Regions from separate parts of the Mesorhizobium sp. B2-7-3 genome, predicted to be linked through region 2. Evidence: riboswitches for the same ligand, from Rfam matches in the RefSeq annotation. Region 2 holds a riboswitch; each other region holds the start of a gene.
What was found. A riboswitch is a leader RNA that binds a small molecule or an ion and turns the genes downstream of it on or off. The one in region 2 is predicted to bind cobalamin.
Positions count from the first base shown of each region.

Region 1: linked by a shared signal. The riboswitch ahead of bluB (5,6-dimethylbenzimidazole synthase) and the one ahead of FJW04_RS14080 (CbtB domain-containing protein) in region 2 are both predicted to bind cobalamin.
Region 3: linked by a shared signal. The riboswitch ahead of FJW04_RS00015 (aromatic ring-hydroxylating dioxygenase subunit alpha) and the one ahead of FJW04_RS14080 (CbtB domain-containing protein) in region 2 are both predicted to bind cobalamin.

Region 1 covers NZ_VFTY01000006.1:48,437-53,851, forward strand. Annotated here, with positions in the region: gene FJW04_RS15070 (histone deacetylase family protein) at 1-795, opposite strand, end outside; cobalamin riboswitch at 974-1,156, shown strand; partial or broken gene bluB (5,6-dimethylbenzimidazole synthase) at 1,228-1,833, shown strand; gene FJW04_RS15080 (hypothetical protein) at 1,950-2,933, opposite strand; gene FJW04_RS15085 (TetR/AcrR family transcriptional regulator) at 3,024-3,632, opposite strand; gene FJW04_RS15090 (MFS transporter) at 3,753-4,973, shown strand; gene ribB (3,4-dihydroxy-2-butanone-4-phosphate synthase) at 4,993-5,415, opposite strand, start outside.
Region 2 covers NZ_VFTY01000005.1:310,352-315,766, reverse strand. Annotated here, with positions in the region: gene cobO (cob(I)yrinic acid a,c-diamide adenosyltransferase) at 1-238, opposite strand, end outside; gene cobU (bifunctional adenosylcobinamide kinase/adenosylcobinamide-phosphate guanylyltransferase) at 240-755, opposite strand; gene FJW04_RS14085 (CbtA family protein) at 748-1,551, opposite strand; gene FJW04_RS14080 (CbtB domain-containing protein) at 1,567-1,746, opposite strand; cobalamin riboswitch at 1,782-1,981, opposite strand; gene FJW04_RS14075 (aromatic ring-hydroxylating dioxygenase subunit alpha) at 2,125-3,300, shown strand; gene FJW04_RS14070 (MFS transporter) at 3,304-4,503, opposite strand; gene FJW04_RS14065 (DUF1624 domain-containing protein) at 4,740-5,415, shown strand, end outside.
Region 3 covers NZ_VFTY01000001.1:220-5,634, forward strand. Annotated here, with positions in the region: gene FJW04_RS00010 (DUF680 domain-containing protein) at 53-253, opposite strand; cobalamin riboswitch at 745-947, shown strand; gene FJW04_RS00015 (aromatic ring-hydroxylating dioxygenase subunit alpha) at 1,060-2,307, shown strand; gene FJW04_RS00020 (hybrid-cluster NAD(P)-dependent oxidoreductase) at 2,385-3,485, shown strand; gene FJW04_RS00025 (PqqD family peptide modification chaperone) at 3,627-4,058, shown strand; gene FJW04_RS00030 (serine kinase) at 4,091-5,140, shown strand; gene FJW04_RS00035 (glycosyltransferase family A protein) at 5,137-5,415, shown strand, end outside.

The DNA.
Region 1 (5,415 bases), on a different contig from region 2:
CGCCCAGTCGAAATCGTCTTCGGTCAGATTGATTTCCGCCAGCGGGTCGCGATGGTGCGCGTCGAAGCCGGCCGAAACGATAATCAGATCCGGCGCGAAATTGTCGAGTGCCGGCAGCACGCGCGACAGGAACGCATCGCGAAACACCTCGCTGCCCGTCCGAGGCGCCAGCGGCGCATTGACGATGTTGCCGGCGCCGGTCTCACTCTTCGCGCCCGTGCCGGGATAAAGCGGCATCTGGTGCGTCGAGCAATAGAGCACCGAGGGATCGTCCCAAAAAATATCCTGGGTGCCGTTGCCGTGATGCACGTCCCAGTCGACGACAGCGACACGCTCGGCGCCATGCTTCCTCTGCGCATGGCGCGCTGCGATTGCCGCCGTGTTGAAGAAGCAGAAGCCCATGGCCGTGGTCTTTTCGGCATGGTGGCCGGGCGGGCGGGCGGCGACGAAGACGTTGTCGGCGCGGCCCGCAAAGACGTCGTCGACGGCGGCATTGGCGGCACCGATCGCCGTAATCACCGCCTGCCAGCTTTTCGGGCTGGCGGTGGTGTCGGCGTCGATGCGGGCAATGCCTTCGTCGGGGATGGCGGCGCGGACACGCGCGACGAAATCGGCGGGATGCGCGTAGAGGATGGTCGCCTCGTCGCCTTGCAGTGCCTCGACGCGGTCAAGCGCGGCAAAAGCTTCGTCGTCGAGCACGCGCTCGATGGCGCGCAGGCGGTCGGGCCGCTCAGGGTGACCGGGCGGGGTGATGTGTTCGAGAAAGATCGGGTGCGTGTAGAGACGGGTGGCCATGCCCCCTATCTAGTGCCCCGGCGCCGTGATGGCCATGCGTCGCGGCTTGATCGCTGGGGAAAATCGAACCTGCGTCCATTGATGTCGCTGCGGGCATTGGCGTCGCCGGCCCTTCGGAGTAAGACTGCCGCTACTGCCTGGTGCCTGCCGGTCTGTTTGTTTTAGCCGCATTCTGCGACGCCAAGTGATTCCACTTGGCTGCAAATGCCCTGGCGGGAGAATCGGGAACACGGTTGAACTCCGTGGCGTGCCCAACGCTGTGAGGGGGACCGCGCCGGTAAATGCCACTGTCGATGACGGGAAGGCACCGGACGCGGGTTGATCCCGAGCCAGAAGACCGGCCTGGCAGGCATCGTCATCCGCATGGTCAGGCGGATGACATCGGTTGCAATCGCAAGGGGACAAGCGATGCCGGAAGCTATGACCACTCCAATGGGCGATGGATTTGACCAGATTGCGCGCGACGCTGTTTACCGCGCCATCTTCACGCGGCGCGACGTCCGCAGCCATTTTACATCGGAGGCCATCGACGACGAGGTGCTGGCGCGGCTGCTGCTTGCCGCCCACCACGCGCCATCGGTCGGCTTCATGCAACCTTGGAATTTCATCGTCATTCGCGATGCCGCGCGGCGGGCGGAAGTGCGCGACCTGTTCCTGGCCGCGCGAGAACGGGAACTGCCTGAAATCGAGGCAGAACGGCAGGCGCTCTACCGCAAGCTCAAGCTCGAAGGCATTTGCGAAAGCGCGCTCAACATCTGCATCACCTGCGACCGCGAGCGCTCGAAAGGCTCGCCGCTGGGGCGCTGGCACAATCCGGAGATGGATCTCTACAGCACGGTCTGCGCGGTGCAGAATTTCTGGCTGGCGGCACGCGCCGAGGGCGTCGGCGTCGGCTGGGTCAGCATCATCGAGGCGCAAGCGCTGAAAAGCTTGCTGGCCATTCCCGATCAAGTGACGCCGATCGCCTATCTCTGCGTCGGCCGCGTTTCCGAATTCGCACCGAAGCCGGATCTCGAAACACACGGCTGGGGCCGGCGGCTGCCGTTGCCCGAGCTTATCATGAGCGAGACTTTTCGCGGACAAGGCGAAGCGCCGCTCAAATCAGCAGTGGCGTGGCTCTGTACCGCCGCCGGTGCGCCCGCGAGCCTAGCCGATCAGCGCGTCGCGCCGGCCGTGCCCCAGCGCGAACCGCCGAAAGTGGAGAGCGCCTTGTCCTTGAGTTCCCTGAACTTCGACGAGGCTTCGGCCAGCCTGGCGTCCCAGGCGGCATCGGGCACCTGACCCTCGATGGTCTTGAAATAGACCTGCATCAGGCAGGCAATGGCGAACGGCTCAATGAAGGCCGCCTTGAAGGCCCAGGCAAAGACGATTGCCAGCACGAAAGCCCAGCCGGCGAGCTGCCCGGGCATGACGTAAAGAATAGCGGCTGCCGGAGCCAGCATCAGCAGGAAAATCACGAACGACACGCCCCACATGATGACCCCTAGCCAGACGGCATTCTTGACCATGGTCTTGCCGTTCTGGGCGTAGAGCACAACGCCTTGGCGCGCGGTTTCGAACGGCGAGGACGAACTGATGCGGATGTTGTAGCCGAGAATGATCTCGTCGACATAGGTCAGCGACAGGCGAATCACCGTGTTGAGGAACGAAACCAGGCCGCTCAGGCCAGGAATGGGCAGGAAGGCCGCGATGCCGCCGAGCAGGCCGGTGATGGCGCGTATGGCGCCCTTGACCAATTGGTCGACGACGAAAAGGATATTGGCCTCGGCAAAACGCTCGGTCACGACTTCTTTCGCGTAGGCGATCTGGTTCTGGCCGTGGGGAATATCATTGCCGTCGATCAGATGCACCATGACGGCGATATGGCCCGCCTTGACGACGTAGAGGATGTATTCGCGGATCCAGTAGACGGCGATCGAGACGATGCCGAAACCGACCACGCCACCCCACATCGCAAAAGACAATGGTCCGTCGGGATCGGTAGAAATATGGCCGACGCCATAGCCGACGGAGGCGCCGGTGCCGGTGGCCACGATGTAGGCCAGCGTGATGCCGAAATAGACGATCATGCGAAAGACAATGAAAGGCCAGGTCCGCATCATGATGGACACCGACCTGCCGATATCGAAATCCCACATGCCCCGAATCTCCCCTCAGAGATGGCTGCGGAGGATGCGCTCAAACCGGCTATTGTCAATTGCAGGCAGTGGCGGGACTGCCATGGTGGTTCATCTTGAAAGCGCTTCCGGCTTTTTCAGCAGGCCTTCGAGCAATTGCTTGAACGCGGCCACCACCATCTTCGATGTCGTTTCGGGATCTTGCGAATTGGCGATGCGCTGCGCGGCCTGGCTGCTCGCCCCATTGATCAGCCGCGCTGCCGACTCCGGGTCGACGCCGGGGACGACCACCCCTTCCCGCTGCAGCGCTGTCAGATGATCGGTCATTGAACCGACGCAGGCATTGGCATTCGACCACAGTGCCGGATCGCCCAGCACAGCCGGACCATCCCGGAACATGATGCGCTGGATTTCCGGCTCCAGCGCCATTTCGATATAGGTGGTGCATTCGTCGACGAAATGCTGCCAGCGGGTCGGCGCCCGCGACGCGACCTCATTCACCCGGGCCGCCATTTCCGCGTCGATTTCGGCGATAACCGCCTCAAGCAGTCCCCTCTTGTCGCCGAAGTGATGATAAAGGGCGCCGCGCGTCAGCCCGGCCGACGCGGTGAAATCATCCATCGACGCTTCGGCATAGCCGATGGTACCGAAAGCCTGGCGTGCCGCGGTGATCAGCTTGGCGCGTGTTTCGGCGATCATCTCCTTGCGCGGTCGATGCATGCTTCCGGCCTTACTTACATACGCTCCGTATGCCAATTGACATACGCGACGTATGCTCTATTTAACACTTATACGTCTCGTATGTAATTGTTGAATCGCCCCTTGTCGAGGAACAGGATCATGCAAAACCCCTATTCGGAAATGTTTCGCGCTCCCGGAGCCAGGGGCTTTGCCGCCGCCGGCTTCATGGCGCGCCTGCCGATCGCCATGGCCCCGATCGGCATCGTGGCTATGCTGTCGCAGACGCGTGGCGAATACTGGGTGGCGGGTGCGGTTTCGGCGACATTCGCCTTGGCCAATGCCTTCCTGGCGCCGCAGATATCGAGGTTGGTCGACCGCCTCGGCCAGACGCGGGTTGTCGTACCCACCACCATCATCTCCGTGCTCGCATTCGCGGCCCTGATCGCATCGGCCAATCAAGACTGGCCGGTATGGACGCTGTTCGCGTCGGCGCTGCTGGCCGCGGCGATGCCAAGCATGCCGGCCATGGTGCGGGCGCGCTGGACCGAGATTTTCCGGGGCCGGCCCGAGATGAACACCGCCTTCGCCTTCGAGTCGGCGGCGGACGAACTGGTCTATATTGCCGGCGCATCGCTATCTGTGGGCCTCAGCGCCGCGCTGTTCCCGGAAGCGGGCGTTGCCGTCAGCACGCTGTTCCTCGCCTTGGGCTCGACAGCCTTCATTCTGCAGCGTTCGACCGAGCCGCAAGTGCGGCCGGTGGACCATGGCTCCAGCGGCTCGGCAATCCGCCTGGGGCCGGTCCAAATCATCACCTTCGCCATGATCTTCATCGGCGCGACCTTCGCGACGACGGAGGTGAGCACGGTGGCGATCACCAAGGAACTCGGCCAGCCGGGCACTGCCAGTCTCGTCATCGGCGTCTATGCGCTGGGCTCCTTCGTGCTCGGCATCATCATCGGCGCGCTCAACCTGAAAGCACCGCTGCAACGCCAGCTCGCCATCGCGGTTGCCTTGGTCGCGCTCGGCACACTGCTGCCGCTTACCGCCAGCACCGTGCCAGCGCTCGCGCTGACTGTCTTCATCAGTGGCGTGGCGATCTCGCCGACCTTCATCACCGCCTTCGGCCTGATCGAGCGGCATGTCCCGGAAGCGATGCTGACCGAAGGCATCACCTGGGTAACCACCGGGATCGGCATCGGCATGGCGCTGGGCTCCTTCGCCGCCGGCGCCGTGGTGGATGCATTCGGCGCCCAGAACGGATTCTGGGTCTCGGTGACGTCAGGCGCTATCGCGCTGATCACGGTGCTGCTCGGCCAGCGCAGCCTCGCCACCCACGAATGCGAGTTGGAAGGATGCGAGGCGGCAATCCCGGCCGAGTGACAGGCAGGGTTTGTCGAGATCAGAGGATCTCGGTCTTGGCGATGTGAATGCCAAAACCCTCGAGGCCGACATAGTGGCGTTCGCGCGAGGCAATCAGGTTAATGGATGAAATGCCGAGGTCCTTCAGGATCTGGGCGCCAAGGCCGATCTCGCGCCATTCGCTCTCGCGCCGGCGCGCCTCTTCATGGTCCTCGCGGTCGCCTGGCGCCGGCCGGTTGCGCTCCTGGTGGGCAACGCCGACCGAGCCTTCCCTGAGATAGACAATGACGCCGCGCTTGCGCTCGCCCATCGCCTTCATGATGCCGTCGAGCCGGTGGCTGGTTCCGAACACGTCGGTCACCACATCCTCCGAATGCAGCCGCACCGGCACCTCCTCGCCATCGCGGATGTCGCCGAAGACGATGGCGACGTGATGCATCGTGTCCCAGGGCAGCGTGTAGGT
Region 2 (5,415 bases):
TCTCGCCCGTGTGCCACTTGCCCTTGATGAACTGGACGACGCCGACGCGCTTGCCGTAGCCGAGCACGCGCAGCGCGAGACCGAAGGCGGCCGTGGTCTTGCCCTTGCCGGGACCGGTGTTGACGATCAGCAACCCCTTCTCGATCGTCTTGCCCGCAACCTCGGCGTCCTGCACCGCCTTGCGCTTGGCCATCTTGGCGCGATGGCGTTCTTCATCCTTGTCGTCGATATCGGTCATTTCACTTCACCTTGAGCGGTAGCCCCGCCACCATGAGCAGCACCGTGTCGGCAATCGCGGCGACCCGCTGGTTGAGCCGGCCGGCATCGTCACGAAACCGACGCGCCAGCGCGTTGTCGGGCACGATGCCTTGCCCGACCTCGTTCGTTACCACGAACCACGGTCCGCGCGGCCGCGACAGCACGTCCGCCAGCCGCCGGCACGCGGCCTCGACGTCGTGATCGGCCAGCGTGTGATTGGTCAGCCACAGCGTCAGGCAGTCGGCAAGCACCGGCTGCCCGTCTGGCAACGCCTCCAGCGCTTCGGCGAGGTCGAGTGGCGCATCGATGGTCGACCAGCCCTCACCGCGCCGCGAGCGGTGCAGCGCGATGCGCTCGCGCATCTCGTCGTCATAGGCTTGCGCCGTGGCGATATAGGCCCATGGCGAGGGCAATGCCGTCATCAGGGTTTCGGCGTGCGCGCTCTTGCCGGAGCGCGCACCACCGATGATGAAGGTCAGCCTGCCGCGATCAGGCAAAGCTGTCGCGCAGGCTGGTCGCCATGCCGGTGAAGCGCCTGCGCACCACGCCCACGATCGCGCCGAGCACCAGCCAGAACACCAGATTGGTCACCGTCACCGCCACCACGAACTGATGGTGTAGGCCTTCCGGGATCGGTGTTTCGAAACTGTCGGGCTGCGGCGCGCCGACGACATGCGGCGCGACGATCAGCAAGACGGCGAGGATGGTCAATGGCAACGATCTGCGAAACACGATCAGGCCCAGGCCGGTCGCGGTCGCGGCCGCCGTCGCCGTCCACCAGATCTGGCGCGGCAGAAGATCGGCCGCCGGCATTGCCGGCAGTTCCGGCTGCAGTCCGAGACCCGGTGCCAGTGCGAACACGGCAAAGCCGGCCAAGCCCCAGAACACACCCTGGCGCCAGTTGCCGACGCCGCCGAAGAACTCGGAAACCGCGACCAGGACCAGCGCGAAGCCGATCCCGGTGACGATGTTGGCAACCACGCTAAAGGCGAAACGCTCGAAACCGTCGGCTGGCGCCCAGCCTTCGTCTTCCTCCGCCGGTGTCACGGCATCGGTGCCCGCGGGCGCGGCAGAGCTCATGGCATTCCCAGCGGGCGCCACCGTGCTCATGGCATCATTGGTCGCCGCTGGTGCGGCCGCGTGATCATGGTGGTGGCCGCCGCCGGCCTTTTCGTAGACTTCCGCCTTGAGGATCAGCGGCACGGTGGCATAGGCCTGCATGCAGGCGAGAACGACACCGGCCACGAGCCCCGCGATCGCCGCGACGAACACGACGTTGCGAAACAGATTCATGATGTCGGATCCTCGTTAGTGGCAGGGAAACGCCATCGAGTGGCGATAGTCGTGGGCAGCATTGTGGACCGCATCGATATGCGAGAAGCCGACAAAGCCGACGACGAAGATGCCGAGCAGCGCCGCGAGCGCGAGCTGCATGAAGCGCGACTGCGAGGAGACGGAGGCGCCGAGGGAGACGGAAGCGGTAGTCATGTCTTGTCCTTTCGCCCTCCACCCGAGGGCATCGAAGTCAGTTTCCTGTCGCCGGCAGGTCTCCTGGCTCGCGGATAAGCGCCCTTCCCCACCTTCCCGAAGAAAAATCTTCAGTGGCATATGGAGAGGACTACCGCACACAGTTGCGGGGGCAGCCACGGCATTGGGCAGGAATTCCTGCCCGCACCGCATTCCCTCTTGGCTCCAAAAAGGAACCGACGACATCGGTGACTATAGGGAAATTCGCCGCGCCCGGCAAACCAAATTCCGACAGCCGCCAGCGCAGGAGCGCCGTATCGGCGAAGCTGCCCTCCTCCCGTCCCGATTGACAAACTTCATGGCCGGGTGTCGGCTGGCACCCCTCACGGGAAGCCAGCCATGCAGCCCAATGCCAGCGAGCGCGTGCCCTATAACGGCCTGACTCGAACCGAGCCGACGCTGCCCTCGTCGGCCTATTGGGACCAGGACAACTATCAGCGCGATCTCGATGCCATCTGGTACAGGAACTGGCTGCTCGTCTGCCGCGAGGCCGACCTTGCCCAGCCTTTGGCGTTCCGCACCTTCCGCGTCGGTACGCAGGAAATCCTCCTGCTGCGCGACGACACCGGCGAGTTGCATGCCTTCCACAACACCTGCCGGCATCGCGGCTCGCAGCTTTGCCAGGAAAGCCAGGGCCGGCTGAAGGCGCGGCTGATCAACTGCCCGTATCATGCCTGGTCCTATTCGCTGCGTGGCGATCTGGTGCGCGTGCCGTCGAAATCGCTGCCTGACGGCTTCGACAAGGCCGATCACCCGCTTTATCGCGTCGCGCTCTCGGTGTGGCGGGGCTTCGTCTTCGTCAATCTTGCGGAAGATGCCGCCAGCTCGGCGCAATCCTCCTTCGACCCGGCCTCCGGCGACTTCGGCAACTGGCCGCTGGAAACGCTGGTATCGGGCCACGTGCTGCGCAAGGTGATGAACTGCAACTGGAAGATTTTTTGGGAAAACTTCAACGAGTGCCTGCACTGCCCGGGCGTCCACAAGGACCTGTCGCGGCTGGTGCCGATCTATGGCCGCGGCCTGACGAGCCGGCATGACGATCCCGAATGGCTCCGCCACGCCGACAATGACGCGCCAGAATTTTCCGGCGGCCTGCGCGCCGGGGCTGAGACATGGTCGCGTGATGGGCAGACGCACGGGCCGATCTTCCCGAGCTTGACGCCGGCGGAACGCAGCGCCGGTCAGACCTATGCCACCAGCCTGCCGTCGATGTTCATCGTCGGCCATGTCGACTATGTCAGGACCGTGCGGCTTACGCCGCTCGGTCCCGAACAGACCGAATTGACCGCGGAATGGCTGTTCGCGCCCGAGGCGCTCGCCGAGACCGACATCGACAACATCGTTGCCTTCGGCACACAGGTGCTGGAGGAGGACGCGGCAATCTGCGAGGTCAACCAGAAGGGCCTCCGCTCGATGCGTCATACAGCTGGCGTGCTGATGCCCGAGGAGTACGACCTGCACCGTTTTCACAACTGGGTGCGCGAACGGCACGCTGCACGCTCACCCGAGGCCTGAAGATTACAGCGACTTCGGCAGATATCGCCAGGTCATGAAGCCGCAAAAGGCTGCCAGTAGCCCAAGCGTGACGAACACCGAGCCCAGGCCGAAGAAGGCCAGCACCACCGAATAGACCAGCGGCGGCGTCAGTTCGGAAAAATCGAGATAGGTGCGGTAGACCGCCGCCATCTGCGCGCGCTCATAAGAGCGCACCGAGCGCATGAAGGCGGTCGAACCCAGCGCGTCGAGCGCGATGGTGAAGAAGGCGCCGCACAGCAGGAAGGCACCGGTGAGCAACGGCACGGTTTCGCCCACGGCACCGGCCGCCAGCAGCGTCGCCGACATGGCGAAATAGGCAAATGTCATGGTCCTGCGGCCGCCGAAGCGTTTCCCCGCCTTGCCCCAGAAGATCGCCATGAACAGCAGCGCGTTGCCGGCCGAGACCAGCAGGCCGCCGGCCAATTCACCCTCGCCGGTGATGACCATGAACAGCGGTCCATAGACGAAGAAGGTCGTCCAGAAGCAGGAACGGCCGAAGGCTATCAGCCAGGCCAATCTCAGCCTCGGCTGGGCGACGAAGCGGCCGATATTGGCGAGCGGATTGGCCGGTCGTGTCTTGCCCGGGCGGATCGACTGGTTGTCGCTCAGCCGATAGGTCCAGAACAGCGCCAGCAAGGCCATGGCGAACACCGCCACCGCGCCATGCGCGGCACAAATGCCGAAGCGCGTATAGAGAAAAATGCCGAGCGTCGGCCCGCAGGTCCAGGCAACCATCGACCACGCCATGCGCAGCGATTCGGCCTGCATGAAATCGGTCTTGCGGATGTGATCCATGATGTAGAGGTTGAGCGTGATCGACAGCGCGCTGGCACCCATCACCCGGCACAGCATCCCGGCCAGTTGCCCGGCGAGCGTATGGGTGACGAAGAACAGCGAGCCGATGGCGAGCAGGCAGGCGCCCGCCGTGTAGACCCAGCGCCGCGCGAAGCGGCGGATCAGCATCGGCATGAATAAGGTCACCGACAGGCCGAGCAGGGACACGGCGGTGTAAAGTATGGAGACGATCTGCTCGTTGTGGAGGATCTCGTAGGCCTGGATCGGTATGACGCTCGACACCATGGCGCGGGCGAAGGATTCGACCGCGTAAAGCGAGGCGAAGGTGCGCGCATCCGCGGCCTTGAGGGCCGGAAGCCAGATCGGATGACGAACATGGGTGGACATTGCTTCCCCAAAGCAGAATCGCGGCGTCAAATCTGCCGTGGACATTTCAGGCCCATTAAGAGGAAACCGACGCACATCCGGCAAAAAGCGAAGCCGGTCAAAGGCTTTTCCGCGCTGGCCCAACCCGGCGGCTGGCGCGGACCCCGCCGCGCGGTGCAGGCCAAGGCGCCCGGTCTTCTTCTATCCGGTGCAACCGTGATAGTCGTCGTGGAGGGGCTGAATCAGATCGCGAGACCATGAGCATTCACACGCCGACCGTACCCGTCCCGCAGCCATCGAAGCGCATCGTCGCCATCGATATCTTGCGTGGCATCGCGCTGATCGCGATGGCGAGCTACCACTTCACCTGGGACCTGGAATTCTTCGGCTACACCGATCCCGGCCTCACCGCCTTCGGCTGGTGGAAGTTCTACGCCCGCTGCATCGCATCGACCTTCCTGTTCCTGGTCGGGGTCAGCCTCTATCTCGCCCATGGCCGACAGATCCGCTGGAACGGCTTCTGGAAGCGGTTCGCCATGGTCGCCGGCGCGGCGGTCGCCATTTCGGTCGTCACCCGCATCGCCACGCCCGACGGATTCATCTTCTTCGGCATCCTGCACGAGATCGCGCTCGCCAGCCTGCTCGGCCTCGCCTTCCTGCGCCTGCCGGCGCTGCTGACGCTTGCCGTCGCCGCGCCCGTCATCGCGGCACCAGTCTACCTGCGCTTCGAGGCCCTCGATCATCCCTGGCTCTGGTGGATCGGCCTGTCGGCGATCAACCCGCGCTCCAACGACTACGTTCCGCTGTTCCCCTGGTTCGGCGCCGTGCTTACGGGCATTGCGGTGGCCAAATTCGCTTCCACTTCCGGCATAAGGGCACGCCTGGCGAACCTGGCGCCCGGACGCTGGTCCAACCCGCTGGTCTTCATCGGCC
Region 3 (5,415 bases), on a different contig from region 2:
TTGTAGGTCCACCAGCGCGGCAGGGTCACCCGCCGCGTGCCGGGGATGGCTATTAATTGTTGCCGAAGAGGTTGTGGTCGGCGCCCGTCACAGGCGTCTGGGCAGCCGGCTCCGACTTCTTGGTCGAAGCGGTGTAGGAGCTGTCGACAGTGGCCGTGGGGGTCGCGGCGTTCGAACCATAATGGTCGCTGCTAGCGAAGGCGCTGCCGGAAATAGCCAGAAGGGCGGCGGCAGTGAGAATGATCTTTTTCATTTTTGTACTCCAGTATTTTTCCCGTCCGTCTAGCGGCGTGTCTTGGGATTAAATCGCGTCGTTCGGACAGCCCCGATGTGGGAGAGCCCCCTTGCCGTTTCCAATCACGAAGTTGTTCAGCGTGGACCATGACTCCACCACTTGAAATTGTACCAACGCCTTCTACATGTCTTATTTTTCCATTTGATATCAAATAGTTGCATAAGATCACGCCCCGATCACCAACTGTGTCGGAAGGCTGGGCGTTCACACCGTCCTGCACGCACCGTCAACAGAAACGAACCGTTCGGTTCGATTTTAGACTCTGCTAATAGTCACTTTTCGAAACCATTAACCCTTTTCCGGCCCGCTGAGGGTCGAAAACGGTGCCCGCGCACCTGGCGAGAAGAGGCGATTCCCCCGCTGCAACCGCGCCGGGACGATCCCGCGTACGTGTCGCGCCGCATGGATGCGATGTCGCTTTCGTGCCGATGTCGCAAACCCTGTCGTGATTAGATCGAGCGATCTCAGGTGCCGCTGCGTGACGACGGAGCGGAGAATTGGGAAGCCGGTCAGATTCCGGCGCTGCCCCCGCAACGGTGGTGGAGTTCAAGTCGCAACGGGAGACCACTGGGCGAAAGCTTGGGAAGGTGTCGCGATGGTCCGCCAGGACAACTCCAGAGCCCGGAAACCAGCCCGAGATCGCTAGAACTCGACTGATCGCGGTGGGCGGTCAAGGGGCGGATGGTGTTGTCCGGCTTTCGCCGGCTTGCGCCCAGTCCTTCCTCCATCACCACCAGTTCAGTCCTTGAAAATGAGGACAGGACATGGACGCGCGCAACGACATGCTGAGGCTTTTAAACGGCCGCAGACAGGGCCTTTCGCTGGAACAGCCCTTCTATACCGACCCGGACTACTTCAAGCTTGACATGGAACTGATCTGGTATCGCGACTGGCTGTTCATCGGCCATGATTGCGAGTTGCCCAAGCCGGGCAGCTTCATCACCGTGCAGATCGGCGATTATCCGGTCGTGCTGGTGCGCGATCAGCAGGGCAAGATCAACGCTTTCCACAATTCCTGCCGCCATCGCGGCAGCCGCGTCTGCAACACCGAGAAGGGCATGGCCGCCAAACTGGTGTGTCCCTATCACCAGTGGACCTACGAACTCGACGGCCGGCTGCTGTTCGCCCGCCAGATGGCCGATGGGTTCGACAAGAGCCAGTTCGGGCTCAAGCCGGTCGCCTGCGAAAGCGTCGCCGGCTATGTCTTCATCTGCCTGGCCAAGGAGCCCGCCGACTTCGCGCCGATGCGGGCGATGATCGAGCCCTATCTCCTGCCGCACCGGCTGAGCGAGGCCAAGATCGCCTTCGAGAGCACGATCATCGAGAAGGGCAACTGGAAGCTGGTCTGGGAAAACAACCGCGAATGCTACCATTGCGCGGGCAATCATCCTGAGCTGTGCAAGACCTTCCCGGAAGCGCCGACCGTGACCGGCGTGCAAGGCGCCGACAGCGATCCGGAGATGCTGGCCCACTGGGCGAGGTGCGAAGCTGTTGGCCTGCCCAGCAAGTTTCGCATCGACCCGGCTGGACAATACCGCGCCACCCGCGCGCCGCTGCTGCGCGATGCCCAGAGCTACACGATGACCGGCAAGCGGGCGGTGAAGAAGAACCTGTCCGACAGCGTCTCGGCCGACCGGATCGGCACGCTGATGCACTATCACTACCCGACAACCTGGAACCATATCCTCGTGGATCATGCGGTGACGTTCCGCGTGCTGCCGGTCAGCGCCACGGAAACAGCGGTTACGACCAAATGGCTGGTCCACAAGGATGCCGTGGAAGGCGTCGACTACGATCTCGCCGAACTCACCCATGTCTGGACCGAGACCAACGACCAGGACCGCCGCATCGTCGAGGAAAACGCCTTCGGCATCCTGTCGCCGGCCTACGAGCCCGGTCCCTATTCGGAGCTGCACGAGGGCGGCGTCATCCAGTTCGTCGACTGGTACGCGCGCTTTATCGGCCCACGGCTTTCCGAAGACGGCCGGCCTGCTCTGCGCAGTGTCGCCTAGCGCATGTCGGCCAAAACTGTGCAGCGGCTTTGGGATCACGACACGCCCAAAATGAAAGGTATGCAGGGATGAACGCCATGACTGATCTTGGCCTCTATCGCCACCTCGACCAGATGGCGCCGTGGAACGACAGGCTGCAGGTGCTGGAAGTAACCGGCGTCAGCGACGAGGCGCCCGACGTCAAGACCTTCACCTTCCGCTCCGACAACCAGACCTGGTTCCGCTACAAGCCGGGCCAGTTCGTGACGCTGGAATTGCCGACACCGGACGGCCCGCTGATGCGCACCTACACGCTGTCATCATCGCCGTCACGGCCATTCTCGATCGCGGTGACGGTGAAGGCGCAGGCGGGCAGCGTCGGCACACGCTGGATGTTCGATCACCTGACGCCCGGCTCGCACGTCAAGGCCTATGGACCGGGCGGCGACTTTTCGCTGCACAGCCACCCGGCGGCGAAATACCTGTTCATCTCGGCCGGTTCGGGCGTGACGCCGATGATGTCGATGCTGCGCTGGCTGAACGACTGCGCGCCATGGACCGATGTCGGCTTCGTCAATTGCGCGCGGCGCCCGGAAGAGATCATCTTTCGCAAGGAACTCGAACTGCTCGGCGGCCATATGCCGGGCCTGTCGCTCGGCTTCATGATCGAGGAGCGGTCGAGCCGCGAGGGCTGGTACGGCCATATGGGCCGCATCGACGCCATCCGGCTGCCGCTCCTGGCGCCCGATTTCCGCGAACGCGAAATCTTCTGCTGCGGCCCCGACCCTTTCATGCGCGCCGTGCGCGGCATGCTGGAGGCCGCCGGGTTCGACATGGCAAAATACCATCAGGAGAGCTTTGCCGCGCCGGCGATGGAGGAAATCCCGGCGCCGTTTGCCTCGCCGGCTGAAGACGGCGCGGCGATTTGCGTCGAAGCCGCGACGCCGATCCGCTTCGCGCTTTCGGATGTCGACGCCGACTGTGTCGGCGGCCAGACCGTGCTGCAGACGGCGCGCGCCTCGGGCGTGCGAATACCGGCCGCCTGCGAATTCGGCCTTTGCGGAACTTGCAAAGTGAAGAAAGTCTCCGGCAGCGTCGAGATGAGCCACAATGGCGGCATCCTCGATCATGAGATCGATGATGGCTTCATCCTGGCCTGTTGTTCCAAGCCATTGTCGCCGCTTGAAATCGAGGCTTGATCCGCCCGGCTTTCGACTGAACCCGGAAATGGTCCCGCGTTGCCGGCAAAGGTTACCTTGCCAAGGAAGACCTGAAAGTTTACAGGCGTTGTTGGTGGAAGCGGTCCTGCTGGCGGGCAGGAAATGCAGGACGGGGCAACAATGACGCATGACTCCCACGCCTATGCGGTAGCGAGCCGGGATATCGTTTTCGAATCTTTCGATGGCGAGGCCGTGGTGCTCAATCTTGCCAATGGCAAATATTTCGGCTTTTCCGATTCCGGCAGCAAGGTATGGCAGGCGCTTTCATCCGGCGCGGACGCCCAGGCTCTGGTCGGGCTGAGCGCCGGCGGCTCGACAATAGGCCAGGCCGAACTCGAACGCTTCATATCGCAATTGCTCGAATTGGGTTTGCTGGTGCGCTTGGACGCGGCGGCGCAGCCTTTGCCGGGCGATTTGCCTGCCGAGCTTGCCGCCACGAACGAGCCGCTCAATGTGAGCATTCACGACGACCTCGCCGACCTGATCGTCGTTGATCCCATCCACGAGGTCGAGGAACCTCTCGGCTGGCCGGCGGTCAAGCAGGCTTCCTGACGGGGCGGCCGCAGCGTGATGGAAGGCGATTGATGCCGCGCGTCACGCTCGAAACCTTGCCGGATTACGCCAGGTATCTCATCGCCGCCGCTGAAGGCGCGGCCGCGTGCTATCCGACCATGCGAAAGGTTCGCCTGCCCTGGCTTGAACTGACCGTGCATCTCGGTCACGGCGTGCTTGCCGATGCATTGGGCCATGCTTTTGTCGAGCCCGGGCATGACCAGCCGGCACCGTCCACGGGTCGCATCTTCATCGCGCATCCCGGCATTGACGGCATCCCGGAGCCGGCGCACTGGGGCGATGCCCATTTCACCGAGCACGGTTTTGCCAAACGGCTCGCCGAAGCCGGTTTGCGCGGGCACCATTTCCACGACCTGGATTTCTGGCAGGTCTACGATCCGCACCGCCGCGTCGGCGTGCAGCTGATGGCCTCGGCCGATGCCTTTCCGCCCTGGGAGCCGGGAGCACCGCTGCGCGCCTTCCTGCACTGGGAATATGCCGCGCGCGGCATGCGGCTGACGCATGCCGGCACGCTTGGCATCGACGGCAACGGTATTCTGCTTGCCGGCTCGGGCGGGGCCGGGAAATCGGGGACCGTCGCCGCCGGCCTGCTTAACGGGCTCGACAGTGTCGGCGACGACTATGTGCTGATCGATCTCACCGACGGCGTGACCGCGCGCCCCCTTTTTTCGACGTTGAAGCAGGACACGGAAGGTTTCGCCCGGCTGGGCCTGCGGCAGCGGCTAACGGCGCAAGGCCCGCTGAACTGGCAAGGCAAGCACACGTTCCATATTCATGATATCGCGCCTCGGCCGGTGCCCGCCATGCTGGACATCGTCGCGCTGGTGGTGCCACATATCAGCGGAGGCGGAGCAAGTTCGATTATGCCGGTGTCGCGCAGGGATGCCATGATTGCCTTGGCGCCGTCCGGCATCGCCCAGATGCCGGGCGAGCGCGAAAGCGGCTTTCGCTTCTTCAGCGAATTGACGCGCCACCTGCCGTGCTTCCGTTTGTCCCTCGGCATCGACCCGGCAGAGATCGCCCGCACGATCGAGGATTTCCTGACACGAGGCGCCCGGTGAAGCTCAGCGTGATCATGCCTGTGTACAATCGCGAGCGCTATGTCGTCTCGGCGCTGCGCTCGCTCGTGCGGCAGCAAGATGCCGCCGATCTCGACATCATCGTGATCGACGACGGCTCGACCGACGGGTCGCCGGAGGCCGTGCGTTCGATGATGGCCGAGAACCCCTGCATTCGTCTTTTCCGGCAAGAGAACATGGGCGTGACCCGGGCTCGCAACGCTGGTCTCAGACTGCTCACGCCGGAAACGGAGCTCGTGTCGTTCCTCGATTCGGAT